4 regions of the Aminipila sp. genome follow, and region 3 is predicted to be linked to each of the others. Evidence: riboswitches for the same ligand, from Rfam matches in the RefSeq annotation. Region 3 holds a riboswitch; each other region holds the start of a gene.
What was found. A riboswitch is a leader RNA that binds a small molecule or an ion and turns the genes downstream of it on or off. The one in region 3 is predicted to bind cobalamin.
Positions count from the first base shown of each region.

Region 1 (4,151 bases), 150 kb from region 3:
AGTACAGGAAACGATTATAAATGGCTTAAGCTTTGGTGCGGCTACTGAAAGAGAAATAACCATGGCAAAGCTTGCCTGTGAAATGGTTCCGTGTTTTGAGATGGTAAGAATGGTAAACTCAGGAACGGAGGCTACCATGTCTGCTCTTCGTACAGCAAGAGGATATACAGGAAGAAGTAAGATTATAAAGTTTGAAGGATGCTATCATGGGCACAGTGACGGCCTTTTAGTTAAAGCGGGTTCAGCACTGATTGCAGAGGGTGGCTCACCAGACAGCGCAGGTGTTACAGCTAATTGTGCTAAAGACACGCTGACTGCAAAGTATAATGATTTGGATAGTGTAGAAAAACTTTTTGAAGAATATAAGGGAGATGTTGCAGCTGTTATCATTGAGCCAGTTGCAGCTAATATGGGTGTTGTGCTTCCGAAAGATGGCTTTTTAAAACAGCTTCGTGATATTTGTGATGCAAACAAAACGGTACTTATTTTTGACGAAGTTATAACCGGTTTTAGATTAGCACCTGGTGGTGCACAGCAACTTTTTGGAGTAACTCCGGATATGGCTACTTTCGGAAAAATAATTGGCGGAGGAATGCCTGTAGGCGCTTATGGCGGTAAGCGCGAAATCATGGAGTGTGTAGCACCAGTAGGAAAAGTTTATCAGGCAGGTACTCTGAGTGGAAATCCAGTAGCCATGGCTGCAGGTATAGCACAGCTTACCTATTTGAATGAAAATCCTGGCGTTTATGAACATATAAATGCTTTGGGAGAAATGTTATACGGAGGCCTTGCAGAGATTATTGAAACGGCAAAGGCGAATTGTACGATAAATTATATAGGTTCTATTGGAACTTTGTTCTTTACAAGCGGGCCTGTTACAGATTATGAATCTGCAAAAAAATCCGATTTAAAACAGTATGCAAAATATTTTCAACACATGATGAATAGTGGGAATTACTTTGCTCCTGCTCAGTTTGAGGCAATGTTTATATCAAATGCCCACACAGAATCAGACATTAAAAAGACACTGGAGGATGCGGCAAAATTCTTTGGGATATAAAAAAGTGCAATTTGTTGTGAAATTGATGCAATAAGTTGATAGAATGCATTTAGGGGGTTGTATGACCCCCTATTTTAGTGTTACAATATATTTCGACAATTGAAATACTATAGGTGCCCGGAAATTCCTGCCGGGAGAATAGGGAAGTTGGGTTAAATGCCCACGCGGTCACGCCGCTGTAATGGATGAGTTATACTTTATTAGCCACTGTGAAAATGGGAAGGGAAAGTATAACGTTGAAACCAAAGCCAGAAGACCTGCCTAAAGTATCGGATTCTGTTTGGTCATGCGATCATAACAGAAGTTACACTTTTTTTACGGACGATGAATAAGTGTAATAAGTGGGGCTTATTGTCGGCTCCCGTATTACGCTATTCTGTATGTTCAGAATGGCGATTTTTTATTTAGGAGGAATAATTATAATGAAAAAAACAAGAACAGAACGAGCATTGTTTGTTTTGAGCATGGTAGTTGCTATAGTATTAGCGGTACCTACTCTTTCCAGTGCAATGCACATCATGGAGGGATATCTTCCATTAAATTATTGTATTATATGGGGTGTAATATGTGTACCATTTGTGGTGGCAGGTTTTATATCCATAAAGAAAACCATTGCACACGATAGAAAATTGCTGCTGATATTAGTTATGGTAGCAGCATATGCGTTTGTATTATCAGCTTTAAAGATTCCATCCGTAACAGGGAGCAGTTCACATCCTACAGGAACAGGACTAGGCGCCATTTTATTTGGACCATCGGCTATGTGTATAATCGGACTAATCGTATTACTTTTCCAGGCTATTTTACTTGCTCATGGCGGGCTTACTACACTTGGAGCAAATACTTTTTCAATGGCTATAGCAGGACCATTTGTTTCCTTTGCAGTTTATACGATTTGCAATAAAATGAAAGCACCTAAATCGTTTGGCGTATTTTTAGCAGCTTGTCTTGGAGATTTATTTACATATTGTGTGACTGCCGTACAGTTGGCGTTAGCTCATCCATCACAGGTGGGAGGATTCACAGCTTCCTTAGTTGAGTTTCTAGGCATATTTGCAATTACTCAGATTCCTCTTTCAGTTATAGAGGGACTTATAGCCGTAGTTGTAATGAAGGGGCTTGAAAGCTTTGCACAGCCTGAGTTGGAGTCGTTGGGATACTATGGGACTCTTAAGGCAGTATGTTAGGAGGTAACAAAATGCATTTAACAAAAAACACTAAGATTATAATTTTATGCTTAATCGCATGTGCACTTATAGCAATTATACCACTTGCAACCATACATGATTCTGAATTTGGTGGGGCTGATGGGGCTGCTGAAGACGCTATTTCAACAATAGATCCTGGATATGTAGCTTGGGCATCACCAATATTGGAACCACCTGGAGGTGAAACTGAATCCTTGCTTTTCTGTCTGCAGGCAGCAACTGGTTCAGGGATATTTTTCTTTGGATTAGGATACTTAGTGGCAAGAAAAAAATATCAGAAATCAGATAAAAAATAAATTGGCTAGAAAAATAGATATGTTTAAATATGGAGATAATAGTAAATCTATATTTTTTGCAATCCTTGCAGCATCTACGTACGCAATTAGTTCTCCTATTTCTAAATTGCTTCTGGATCATGTGCAGCCAACTATGATGGCTTCACTTTTATATCTGGGAGCCGGAATAGGATTGAGTATAGTATGGCTTATTCAAAGAGTGATTAGCAAAGAAAACATAGAAAAAAATTTAAACAAAAATGATTTGCCATATATAATAGCTATGGTAGTTTTAGATATATCTGCCCCCATATTTTTAATGGTGGGATTGTCTCGAACTACAGCAGCAAATGTATCGCTTTTAAATAATTTTGAAATTGTCGCAACGTCCATAATTGCGATGTTTATTTTCAAAGAAATAATTTCCAAGAGATTGTGGCTGTCTATTTCCCTTATGACAGTGGCTAGCATGCTTTTAGTAGCAGAAGAAAAGGACAGCTTTTCATTCTCTTGGGGATCAATGTATGTTATATTTGCCTGCGTCTGTTGGGGATTTGAAAATAATTGTACAAGAAAATTATCTTTTAAAAATCCATTACAGGTTGTTATTATAAAAGGCATAGGGTCAGGTACTGGAGCCCTTATAATCGCATTAATACTTAAAGAAACAAATGTAGATCTAATTTATGTATTGGAAACGTTACTATTGGGTTTTGTAGCATATGGATTGAGCATTTATTTCTATGTATATGCACAGAGGGAGCTTGGTGCTGCTAAGACAAGTATGTATTATGCGGTTGCTCCTTTTATAGGTGTTATCCTTTCACTTATAATATTTAGAGAAATACCCACAAAACTATTTATTATTGCATTAACAATAATGATAGCAGGTACATATTTTGCTTCTACCGACGCAAAAGAGGTTGAAGCTGGAGGTAAGAATGATTTTGATTGATAAGCTGGCCTATTCGTCAGCCATAAGGAATAAAAGCCCTTTTCTAAAGAGTGCTTTTGCAGTTGGGACATTGCTAATATGCGTTGCTGCCCGCTCTTTTGTCATATCATTTGTTATTTTAGTTATGATGGGATGTGTGACTATTTTTTTTAGCCGCACATCTCCTTCTCATTATATAAAGCTTATGGTAGCACCTTTTGCCTTTCTGGCATTAGGGACTGTGGCAATAGCGGTAAACCTAACAGATGTTCCAATGGATCTAATGAATATAGCTATAGGAAGCAAATATATTGCAGTAAGCTGGTTTTCTCTGCTATATGCGGTGAGATTGATAACCGTATCACTTGCATCGGTATCCTGCTTGTATTTCCTTATATTAACGACTCCGATGATGGATTTACTATATGTATTAAAAAAACTTCATTGCCCAAGTTTAATTATAGAAATAATGATGTTAACCTATAGATATATATTTGTGTTGTTTGATATGGCCTCATCCATTATGACTGCACAAAATTGCAGACTGGGCAATATTAGTGCTAAAAGTGCTATAAATGGTATGGGAAATATGCTGTCTGTGATTTTGATTCGTGCTATGCAGAAAGCAAATACTCTTTTTGATGCGATGGAGTCCAGGTGTTATGATGGTGAGA
Region 1 covers NZ_DAMBYD010000007.1:200,469-204,619, reverse strand. Annotated here, with positions in the region: gene hemL (glutamate-1-semialdehyde 2,1-aminomutase) at 1-1,060, shown strand, start outside; cobalamin riboswitch at 1,155-1,339, shown strand; gene RTW14_RS11520 (energy-coupling factor ABC transporter permease) at 1,483-2,247, shown strand; gene RTW14_RS11515 (energy-coupling factor ABC transporter substrate-binding protein) at 2,259-2,564, shown strand; gene RTW14_RS11510 (DMT family transporter) at 2,584-3,498, shown strand; gene cbiQ (cobalt ECF transporter T component CbiQ) at 3,485-4,151, shown strand, end outside.
Region 1: another riboswitch for cobalamin. It lies ahead of RTW14_RS11520 (energy-coupling factor ABC transporter permease); the one in region 3 lies ahead of RTW14_RS10875 (immunoglobulin-like domain-containing protein).

Region 2 (4,151 bases), on a different contig from region 3:
GCTAAGTGTGCCTATGATTGATATGGGGAATGAGCTATTTTATTCCCAATCCAAATTCAAGTACATAAAGCAAGATTTATATCTACTGCTGCCTATTGATAAAAAAACCATAGATGATTTGACAATATATTTTTCTAATCTTGATCAAGATAATGAAAAAGCAGTTAAAGAGTGCTTGATGAAAAACCAAAATAAGTATATTGAAAAATTATGGAAGGATTGTGAATTTAATATTAATAGAGGAGATGGTAATAAACAATTAATAGATTTTGATGAAGATGTTCAAAAATATTTGGATAAAATAATTAGATTAAAACAAGATAGTGGCAGAGAATTAATAAGTGATGAAATAAAAGTAGAAATGGAGAGGAAAACTAAGATTTTAATATTCAAGATTTTAAAGCAAGTGTACAATATTATCTCATTTTAGAACAGACAATTAGCAATTAAACAATATTTGTAATTATTGCAAAGCATATAAATAAAACGATTAGTAAAATGTTTATGATGGAAATAAATAAACGGGCTTATGAGATTGCAGTGTAAGAAGGAAAGGCGATAAGGGTCCAGCAACATATCGACTATTACATCAATAAACGTGGCTTATTTGGTAGCTTATTTTATGGATTCTATTGACAAATAAGCTACGGTTTTGATAGTATTAAAATGCATCAAAAGGAAACGAAAAGCGGCGGAAACGTTGAAAAGTGAGCAAAAGTGCGCTGGTATGCTATTAAGTGAAAAGTACAAGCAATTGGCTCATAACCCGGAGGCCTCAGGTTCAAGTCCTGACTCCGCAACCATGATAACATCCCTGAATTCTAACGGATTCAGGGTTTTTTAGTTTTTGGAATTGGGAGCTAAAATTTTGGTTTGACAACAAGTGTACAACAACTGGAGCATAATTGATTTTTAATATATATTTTGACTTAATTATAGAAAATTTTTATTAAAGCTGATAAAATTATCTTATTGTACTACGGTTTTATTTATTATTTGTGGCTCTACAGCGGTCTTAGTGGCTTTGTCCCTGACCTTTTGCCTGTGTAGTCCAAATCTTTCACTTTGGGGGAATATATCGCATGATTAAAAGGTCTTTGCTTATAGCAGTCTTAGCAATTTTAGTAATCCTTCTGTTTGCACGGGACGTCCAATCAACTCCCCAAACTTTAAATGCTACAGAACAGTATTATCGCACTTTTGAAGATGAGAATGGTTTCTGTATCAAAGACAGCATTCTCTATGCTTACGTAGGGAATGAAACTGAAATTACGATTCCTGAAGGTGTTACTGAAATATATGAATCTGCGCTATCATGGGATTTTGACCATGGTGTCAATTTAAAAAAAGTGATTGTACCAGGTACTGTTGAGAAAATAGACCAGGGAGCATTTGCTTTTACTGTGGCTGATACCATTATCATAAAAGAAGGGGTGAAGGAAATTGGAGAGTGGGCTTTTGGGGACAGTTATATAGATGAAATTTGGTTTCCGGATTCTTTAGAGCTAATCGGGGAGCAAATTATGGAAACGGAAGAAGGATTATGGGATACAAAGATTCACGTATCCAAAGATTCAAAGATTGCCTTGTATTTTGAAAAGTCTATGCCCTATGGAAGTGCAGAGTTGATTTATAACCAGTAAATAACCAGTTTCTCGTCCAACTGTAAATGGGCAAATTGCGTTTTCGACTACATAGTTTATAGTATATACACTTTTTACCTATAGACAGTTTATATTGACAGTTAATGGGGAAAATGATAGCATAAAGATTACAATTAAATAGTAAATTTATGTTCTGTCCTGGATAAAAGTTGGTTATTTTTATTATATGGCAGACTAAGAGGGAAGCAGGTAAAAGTCCTGCGCGGTCCCCGCCGCTGTATATGAAGAGTTCCATCAGATTGTATTTGTGAGGCTTTAATCCTCATAAATGACAAACCACTGAGCTATTAGCTTGGGAAGGTTGAAGGGAATGATGACCCATGAGCCAGAAGACCTGCATAAATTTCTAAAGTTTTCGACGGGTCATTCAGAAGACTTGAACAGGATGGTGTATCCACAGTGTTCACAAAAATTAATAATTGCAGAAAAACGGCTGTAACAGTAATGTTACAGTTTTTGTGTGTTAACGAGCAGGATTGTTTGGAGCTTTATAACGAAAATTTATCATAATGGAGGCGAGTGGAATTGAAAAAAAATACAAAATTTACGGCGGCATATAGTAGTGGCAAAGACAGCACGTTAGCTATATATAAAGCAATTGACATGGGGTTTGAACCTCAAAGTTTAATTATGACATATAATGAGGACAAGGATAGAACGTGGTTTCATGGCATTGGCCAAAATATGATAGACAGGCTTTCGGATTCATTACAAATTCCCATAAGGTTAATAATAACGTCAGGGAAAGATTATGAAATGAACTTTGAAAGAGTGTTAAAAGAGGAAAGAGCTAAAGGTGCAGAAATCTGTGTATTTGGAGATATAGATATAGAAGATCATCTAGCATGGAACACAGATCGATGTAAAAATGCAGATTTGAAGCCACTGCTTCCTCTTTGGAAGAAATCAAGAGAACAGGTGGTTTATGACTTTATAGACAGTGGATTTATAACGTACATCACCGTTGTAGATACAGAAAAAATGGATGCAAAATACATAGGAAAACAGTTGACTAGAGAACTGGTTTTAAAGCTAAAGTCTGAGGGTGTGGATGCATGCGGTGAGAACGGAGAATACCATACGTTTGTATGTGATGGACCACTTTTTAGGAAACCTGTTGAATTTAATCCAGGTGTTCCGATTTTTGACGGCAGATATGTAAGAATAGATATTTTATAGATTGCTTATAGCAAAACCCAAAACCCAAAACCAATAAGTCTTTAGCAAGTATGGAGGTAACAATGAAAACTGAAATAGCAATTTATGGAAAGGGTGGTATAGGGAAATCTACTCTCAGTGCAAATATATCAGCGGCACTTGCTGACTCAGGCAAGAGAGTATTACAAATTGGGTGTGATCCAAAGCATGATTCAACCAGACTTTTGCTAAATGGGAGAAGGATAACAACCATTTTAGACTATATCAAAATAACAGGAGCGTTAGATTATAAAAGAGAAGACATATTGTTTGAGGGATATGGTTCTATAGGATGCGTGGAAGCAGGAGGACCTGAGCCGGGAGTTGGATGTGCAGGAAGAGGAATTATTACATCATTTGAACTTTTGGAGCAGTTTCAGGTAAAGAAGGACTATGAAATAGTTCTGTACGATGTTTTGGGTGATGTCGTATGCGGGGGGTTTGCTGTCCCCATTAGAAGAGAGTATGCAGACACTATATTTTTAGTGACCTCAGGGGAATATATGGCTATGTATGCAGCCAATAATATCCTAAGGGGCATAAAGAATTATGACAGTGGAAAGCCCAGAGTTGCGGGACTGTTATACAACTCCCGTAATATTGAAGATGAAGACAGAAAAGTTCATGCCTTTGCAGCAGCAGTTGGCCTGCCAATTTGTGCTAAAATTCCAAGAAGCAATGTCTTTGCAGAGGCGGAAAGAGAAAATATTACGGTTGCAGAACTTATTTCTCGTAAAATGGTTGTAAATGAAGGGGCGGATATTAATCATGAAGAAAAGAAGATTGATGAAATCTTTAAGTCTTTAAGCAGAAATATAATAGAGGGTGTTCCAATGTATAAAGCAAACCCGCTTACAGATGATGAACTGGAATCCGTTATTTACCAGACTGTAAAAGGGGACGACAGAAACCAGTTCAGTAAATGTAATTCAGAGGAAATGGAAGAACCCCTAAAACAACAGCGTATAAGAGGGCAAAAAGAAAAACATTCTGCCGTAGATGAGGCTACATCATTAAACCGGTATTTGTCAAAGAATGTTATAAGAAATGAGCCTCTGCATGGCTGTGCATTTAATGGGGCTATGACTATGAGCATCCATATCCAGGACGCCGTAATATTGGCACATGCTCCTAAGAACTGTGCCTATTTGTCCTATCAAAGTATTAGTTCCTCAGGCCGACGTAGACTTTTTGAACGGGGATCATTGATGCCTGTTTCCATATCACCTAATTTTCAATGCACAGAAATGAACGAGACCGATATGATTTTTGGGGGTATGGAAAAACTTA
Region 2 covers NZ_DAMBYD010000011.1:101,841-105,991, reverse strand. Annotated here, with positions in the region: gene RTW14_RS15200 (hypothetical protein) at 1-430, shown strand, start outside; gene RTW14_RS15195 (leucine-rich repeat domain-containing protein) at 1,083-1,643, shown strand; cobalamin riboswitch at 1,807-2,020, shown strand; gene RTW14_RS15190 (diphthine--ammonia ligase) at 2,190-2,843, shown strand; gene RTW14_RS15185 (nitrogenase component 1) at 2,906-4,151, shown strand, end outside.
Region 2: another riboswitch for cobalamin. It lies ahead of RTW14_RS15190 (diphthine--ammonia ligase); the one in region 3 lies ahead of RTW14_RS10875 (immunoglobulin-like domain-containing protein).

Region 3 (4,151 bases):
TTATTAACATAGTTCCAATTATACGGTACATTATTAAAATTATCTGTAAGTGCTAGTAGCTCAACTTTTTCTTTAGTTTTCATGTCCACTATATTGTCTAGGTTAAACAGTTTAATGCCATCATCTATTAAATTCTGCGCTGCTTTCTGCTCTTCCTCATTCACAGCTGGAACAATCAGATTAAACGTTTTTTCTCCATAAGCAGGGTTAGGCATCGGTCCTCCCGGAGCCATACCATAACTCCAGTATGCCCCAGGATTTATTTTTGCAGTAAGAGTCACCTTTGCATCCTGCTGCCCAAGCTTTGGCCTTGTCACCTTCGCCGTAAACTTACCGTTCACCGTGTAATCACCAATAGAAATAATATTGCTGTCACTGGACGTCCATTCTATTTCTGTATAATATCCTTTGCTATCCTCTTTAGGCAAATTTAAATCTGAAACAATTCCACTATTTGTTGTATTGAGATTTTTTATTAAGTCAAAAGTAATCCAATCTCCACTTAGTGCTTCTACCTTTGTGGCAGATTTAGCATTAACAGTAACATTTGCCTTATATTCTTTTGTAACCCCACCTAATTCTAAGCTAAAAACAACGTCTTTCTTTACTCTTTTTGAACCATATGTAATATCTCCGTTTTCCGTAATCTGTGTCTGATCTCCCGGTGTGCATATATCGGAGACTTTTATAGAAGTATTTATTTTAGCCAACTCCTCACGGACTAAAGATATAATATTTTTATCTTTTTTGTAGTCGCCATCCCATTCATTAGGTGTGATTTTACTTGGTAATTTTGTTACTGCCTCATTTAGTAAACTTTCAGCTTCTTCTGTTCCATACCCTTTAACTGTAATATCAAATGATTTTGTATCAGATATACTTCCATAAGATATTTTAGCTGTCATTTTAACGGTTTTATTTGCACCAACTGGACGAATAACTGTCCCATCATTTTTTATAACGGATTCATCTTCTGACGTCCACAAAATAGAAGTTTTACCGCTATTACCACTAATAGGCAGATCTAAATTTTTCTCGACTTCATCTATAGAAGTATTCTGTCCTTTAATATCTTCAAAACTCAGAGCAGACATATCCTGACTCACGATTTGAGTTTTTTCTTCATCCGTTACAGGTGCGGTAACCGTTACTTTACAAATTGGTGGAATTAAATTCTTTCCTTCTTTATCCGCTGAAATATAATAGGTACCTGGACTTTCAAAAGAAATGACTGCTTTTCCTTTCTCATCAGTAACCCAATTCTTGCTACCATCATACGGAATATTGCAAGATGTGCTGTCACTAACTAAAATTTTTGCACCTGCAAGAGGCTGATCCGCAGAACCTCCTGCCATCATTCCTCCTTTCCAATCTGGAGTCGTAATAACATTACTTAAAAGCGCAATTGGTAGAGCTCCCCCTGCAGTAACAGTTGCACTTTGCTTGTCAAAGCGGGCATAGGTATCTGAAGCCCAGTCTTTATATACAGTTCCTTCAATGTCATCACCATCTGACAGAGGTTCTTCTATATTCATCACCATTTTGCCATTGGCAAAATATCCAATAGAAGTACTGGTTTTACCCCAGAATTTTGAAATAGATTTATTTTCATTAGCGTTAAGTCCAGACGCACCATCCTCATGGTGTAATTTATGAGCTTCTACAAGTGCATCAAATGCTGTGCTTCCCTTATCAAGAGTAATTGGTACCTCCACCATACCAGTTATTCCATCTTTTGATAATTGGAATTGGCCTTCCAAACTTATTGTTACATAAACCGTTATTTTATCTGTACTATCTGCAAAAGCAGTCATGGGTATCATGGTAAACGCCATGATCAGTATTAATAAAAATGACATTCCCTTTTTTAGTAATTTACTTCTTTTATTCATTGCCTTTTTATTTTCTCCTTCATTTAAACATTATTTATATCTATAAATCATCGCGTAAGCGTTACCAAGTAGTTATTTACCTGTTTTCATCCCATAAAAAGGTAACAAAATGTGGCTTCGCCACTCTGCAATTCCTTTTTTGTATAATAGAAAATCTAACGATATTTTCCATTATACAAAAAAACTGCAGCATTTCTGCTACAGTCCGTTTTCTCTGTAATACGCCCCTTATTATCTGTGGCTTATATTTAAGATTCCTTATTATTTACAATAAAACAAGAGAATTAATAAAACAAAAAAACTGTAGCAAAATGCTACAGTCCGTTTTTTTCTGTATGTAATATGTTTAATAGTATAAGGAAAATACAAATATTTTCATCACTCTGCCGATTACCCGTCAGCTCGCTCCTAACATTCTATGCAGGTCTTCTGGCTCACGTATCACCGTTTCTTCCTGCCTTCCCGAAAACATTTCAGTGGCATATAGGAGAAACTACCCGTTTACAGCGGCGGTACCGCGCAGGATTCTAACCTGCTTCCCTCTTAGCTGCATAGCTCATCGTCACCTTAGTTAAATTTAACATACTAGACTTTAGCTTGCAGAACATAAATGTTTTATTAAATTATACTTTTAATGGTAACATTAATATGTAAATAATGTCAAGCAAAGTTCTGCAATGTTCTACAAATTTCTACATTTCTATTCTTTTAGTTTATTTAAAGATTGGTAATATCAATCCTCTATCAACCCATACTTAACCTTAATCCGGTCCAGCTTTTCCAGCATAGCCTCTGCCATAATCCACAAGAAAAATACGGTTGATGATGCATGAACCAAATCAACAGGAACCCCTCTGGCATAGGCTAATATAAACATCTCTGCAGTAGGTTTGGTATAAAACATTAATACGGATGCTGGATTTAAAATTCCACCATAAATAAAAAATGTCGCCAGTCCTCCAAAAATTGCCAATGATATCTTATTGCTTCTTAAAATTCCCTTACGGAAGAGTACACCCGCCAAGAATCCGATAACCCCGAACCCAAACATCTGCCATGGAGTCCAGGGTCCTTGTCCGAAAAAGATATTTGATGCAAAAGCGATTAAAGCTCCTACCAGAAACCCCGTTTCCCCTCCAAAAGCAACTCCTGCAATAATGACGACAGCTGCAATTGGTTTAAAGTGAGGCAGCATAAAAAATGCACATCTCCCTGCTACCCCAATGGCACACAAAACCGAAATAATAATGAGTTCTCTTGCCTGAGGTTTTCTATCCTCGAAAATCATGACAAAGGGCAGCATGGTTTCCAGTATGATTAACATAGATATAAAATAATACTTGCGGTCATTTAAATAATATATTCCCAAAAAAATAGTAAGTGGTATGAGTAACAAAATCATTGTTGCCGCCACCTTTGTTCTTTTTGAAAGTTTCCTCTGATTTAATGCCACCTGGTCACAGATAACTTGCCTTTTATTCACCGCTTGATCTGATTCTGCCTTTTTCCGTTCCCAGAACCTAAGTTTTTTCTTAGGTACATCTCCCCTTATTTCTTCACTCTTTTTAGAACTTTTAGTAAAATCAAATTGAGCTAAAATAGAAGCAATTTTATTATTTTGCTCGTACTTTTTATTTTTCTTCCTTCCACCACAGATTTGAATGATATCCTCTGCCGTAATTGCTTCCGGCGCTAAATGACGAGCCATACGATTAGCCTCTGTAGTATAAAAACTGTTCCCACTAAAGAATTCTCTTGGGGTACCTTCTGTCACTATATTTCCATCAAAAAACATGGCACATCGATCTGCATACTTAGCACAAAATTCAACATCATGGCTCACCATAATAATCGTAATGCCTTGTTGTTTTAAACCCTCTAAAATAGCTGCAAAAGTCTGCTTAAATTCTGCATCTAACCCTTTGGTTGGTTCATCCAGCAGCAAAATCTTTGGCTTTAACAGCAGAACCTTTGCCAAAGCTGCTCTCTGCTGTTCCCCTCCTGACAAATCATAAGGATGTTGTTCTAAAAGCAAATCTAATTGACACAGTTCAGACACTGCATCTATACGCTGTTCTTTTTCTTCCATAGAAATTTTTACTGATGAAAGCATCTCATATAGATCTTTTTTTACAGACTTTTTAACAAATAAGGCCTGCGGGTTTTGTGGAAGTACTCCTAATAGTCCCCCAAATTTTTCATTATCTGGTATATCAGATAAAAGCTTTCCTTCTATTTTTACAGTTCCTCGATAAGGTT
Region 3 covers NZ_DAMBYD010000007.1:53,181-57,331, forward strand. Annotated here, with positions in the region: gene RTW14_RS10875 (immunoglobulin-like domain-containing protein) at 1-1,892, opposite strand, end outside; cobalamin riboswitch at 2,295-2,462, opposite strand; gene RTW14_RS10880 (energy-coupling factor transporter ATPase) at 2,626-4,151, opposite strand, start outside.

Region 4 (4,151 bases), on a different contig from region 3:
CAAGCAAGCAGCATTGAGGAGTTGTCAGCAACTATAATGGAGATTTCTGATAAGGTAACTACTAATGCAGACATTTCAAAAGTTGCAAATCAGCTTTCAAATGAAACAAGCGAGGAAGTTCAAAATGGTAATCAGCACATGCTGAAGATGACCCAGGCTATGACTGAAATATCAGAAACCTCTGGGGAAATCGGTAAAATTATAAATACCATAGAAGATATTGCTTTCCAAACAAATATATTGGCACTAAATGCAGCCGTAGAAGCTGCTCGTGCCGGACAAGCTGGAAAAGGATTTGCTGTTGTTGCAGATGAAGTACGTAATTTAGCACAAAAGTCGGCAGAGGCAGCTAAGAATACAACAACTTTAATTGAAAGTGCTGTTTCCGCAGTTAAATATGGTACGGGAATTGCGGATGCTACAGCTAAATCACTAGAAGTAATTGTGGAAAAGTCTAGTGGCGTAACAGAGCAATTACAGAAAATAACTGCGGCATCTGTTGAACAGGCTGATGCAATAAGCCAGGTAACCCAGGGTGTTGATCAAATCTCATTTGTAGTTCAAACTAATTCTGCAACAGCGGAGGAAAGTGCGGCAACCAGTGAAGAATTAAATGCACAGGCACAGATGTTGAAGAGTCTGGTAGATAAATTTAATTTAAGATAGGATTGCACTTGTATTTATAAATCGAATACAGTGTTAATCAATATTAAAAGGAGGAAATCGTTTCCTCCTTTTATTGTATACCTTTATTTGATACATCTAAAATACACGATAGATTTCATAATATAAATCTCCATTTTTGTGTATAATTTATCAAGTATTTTGGGTACTTCATCTTTAGTATAAAATGGTGGTGTAAACCATCCTTTGGGCATTAGGACTTTAGTTACTATAAAATCTGTTGTTTTACGTTCTCCGCTAATGTAAAAACAACCACAAAATATACCGTCTTTTTTAAGAACTCTTGCAGTTTCTTTAAATGCAGTTTCCTTGTTAGGAAATGCATGAAATCCATTCATGGAAAGAACCAAATCAAAACTACCTGTTTCAAAAGGCAGATTGGACACATCCCCTTGTACACATTTAATATTGTTGATTTTCAAGTCTTTGAAACGTTTTTCTGCCTGCGAGAGCATATCGGTAGAATAGTCTAATGCAGTAATATCAGCGTTTTTAATCGTTTTATATTTACTTGAAGTAAATACTGCTGTTCCTACTGGTACATCAAGCATTTTACCATTGAAGTCATTTGGAATAAAAGAAAGCAGTGTTGGTACGTAATCCTCATCTTTCATACCCCAAGCCAATTTATTATAGGCTTTTGACCAGAAACTATTTGCAGTCAAAACATCGTCATAAATATGTTTAGATTCTTTATATGCATCTTTAATTTTATTCTCTATATCCTTCATAGAAATCACCCCCATCCATACATCTATATTGTACATTAAATTGTAGTAAAATTTTAGACTAATTGTATATTTTTTTATTTTAAGAAAAATGTTGAAATATGAGAATTAAAGTGATATGATAGTTGAAAATAACATAAATATTTCCAATTTGTATATATTTATGAAGTTTCGACATTATAATACAAAATTCGACAAAAGCAATAAAGTAAAAATTAAATAAAAATCTATGTCTGCCGGCGGAAGCCGACAGCTAAGAGGGAAGCCGGTGAAAGTCCGGCACGGACCCGCCGCTGTAAACGAGGAGTTCTTGACCATTCATTTGCAAGATGAAAAACGACCACTGGAAGCAAATAAAACTTTTGGGAAGGAGGACAAGAATGTAGATACGTAAGTCAGAAGACCTGCATGGATGAGATTCAAAACCGGTTACGAGGTAAATGACCAGGGGATAGTATTTTTAAAAACATTTTTTAGAATACATTAAAGAAAAACAGTGAAAACGGACTGTGGCATATTTCGCCACGGTCTTTTTTTGTGTTTAATTAGAAAGCAAATTTTGTTTATATAAAGCAAAGGGGGTGATTGTCATAAAAAAAAGAAGTACGGCAATTTTGCTGTATGGATATTTATCTTATCATCTTAAATTAAAGGAGGACCAAAAGAAATGATGAAATTAAAGTTAAGAAAACCATTAGCGGTGCTTATGATTATAGCTATGGTCATGAGCATGGGGCTGACTGCCTATGCTGCAGACTGGCCAACCTATCAGGGAAATGATATTCACAACGGGATTATCAATGCAGCACCAACCAACGGAAGTCCAAATGTCACACGTATTGATCTGCCGAAAAATGGATCCGGTTGGGATGGTGTGGATTCAGCAGCTGTTATGGAAACCAGAAATGGAAATACCTTTGCTTATATACTTTATGACGGATATAAAGTTGCAAATGATAAGGGGGGCGGCAGACTAGCTAAAATTGACTGTACGGCATCTACTCCACAGGTAGTATGGGAAAAGCAGATTACCCAAAGTTCAGGATTCCAACTATCTTCTCCTTACCTGGATACTGAAAACCGATGCATCTATGTGGGGGCATCCGGATTTAATCAGAAAGCAAATAACGATGAGCTGACATTGACTGGAGGAGCAATCACAGATTGGTCTGTATCTTCTGCAGGAACAAATTTGGAAAATGGTAAGGTTGTTGTTTCAGGTAACCAAACTGTTACTTTGACTCAGACAAATACTAATTTAACTAGTGGTGAGACTCATCGTTCTGCCACTGGAGTAAAAATCAACGGAAGCAATGTAAATATGATTATTACTGCTAAGCTTAACGGTACTATAGTAGGAAGTAAGACATTAAACGCTTCTAGCCTAATCGATGGACATTACTATCTGAATGATAATTTCCAATCTACGGCAGAATCCGCTGTAAATACTGGGATAAATAATACGCTGGAATTTACCTATGAAATTTCAGGAAATGACAGCAATACAGTGGAGATTGAATATTGCCAGTTGTATGAACAGAACAGTTCTATTACAAAAGTAACAAATATTGACGGAGAACCTACTACAGAATGGTCTTTAGCCGTGCCAAACAATGCACAGATCAATACTCCTATAGTAAAGAATGGGGCTTATCTGTATTTTGGAACATGGTCAGGAAATGCAGGAACATATTATCAGTATGACATGGATAATGAAGAGTTAAAAGAATTTAATCCAGGTAACGGTGGTTTTTATTGGGCTGGTGCTGTTGTAGATGGATCGTATGTTTACTTTGGTGGAGATAAAGGCTATCTATATGCTCGTCCAGTAGGTAATAATTTTGATAATAATTCAGAAGGAAGCGTTATTAATTTATCCACTATAGGTGGAGTAGAATCAGGGAATGTGCGCAGCACCATTTCTTTGGTAGACGGACATCTTTACTTTACCAGCCAGGGTGGTTATTTATGGAGCTTTACTCCTGGAGCAGGAACACCAACCTTAGACTGGAAAGCTCAGCTAGCAGGAACTTCTACTTCTACCCCAACGGTAGTAGGAGATAATATCTATGTAGGATACTACAGTGGATTTAGTGCTGGAGGTGTTCAGAAGGTAGCCAAAACAGGAAACCATGAAGTTTCTACCGTAGCAACACCAGGACCAGTACAAAGTTCTGTATTGGTATATACAAACGGTGGAGTAGATTACCTGTATTTTAATACAAATTCTGGGACTGGAGCAGGCTATTGTTTCAATGGAAGCAATGGAACAAAAGTATGGCAGACACCGGGAGATACCTATGCATTGCAGGGTATGGCTTCCAGCGGAGGTGTGCTGACTTTTGGAAATGATTATGATCATTTCTATGTTGTACAATAAGGATTGATAGATAGGATAATCTGAGCAACTGTACAAAATCAGAGAAGGATGTGCCCCCCCGCCTAAGGTGACGGACACATCCTTATTTTAAGTAGAGGATGGTAAAAACAATGAAGCATAGAAAGAGAAACTTTCTTTTGAGTTTAGTGCTGTGTATGGCTTTGCTTTTGGGACAAGTGATGCCGGCAGTATGGAGCTATGCAGAAAGCGATATCACAGTGCAGGCAGGTGAGACGGAAAAAATTCAATTAAATGAAGAAAAAGAGACGAATCCTTCTATAGAGATTAATGAAAGTAAAAGTGAAAAAGAAGGTATAAATGAAGGTACAAACTCCGAAACAGACACTAAGGATGGGAGT
Region 4 covers NZ_DAMBYD010000004.1:269,276-273,426, forward strand. Annotated here, with positions in the region: gene RTW14_RS07295 (methyl-accepting chemotaxis protein) at 1-666, shown strand, start outside; gene RTW14_RS07300 (class I SAM-dependent methyltransferase) at 750-1,415, opposite strand; cobalamin riboswitch at 1,625-1,838, shown strand; gene RTW14_RS07305 (hypothetical protein) at 2,080-3,792, shown strand; gene RTW14_RS07310 (InlB B-repeat-containing protein) at 3,903-4,151, shown strand, end outside.
Region 4: another riboswitch for cobalamin. It lies ahead of RTW14_RS07305 (hypothetical protein); the one in region 3 lies ahead of RTW14_RS10875 (immunoglobulin-like domain-containing protein).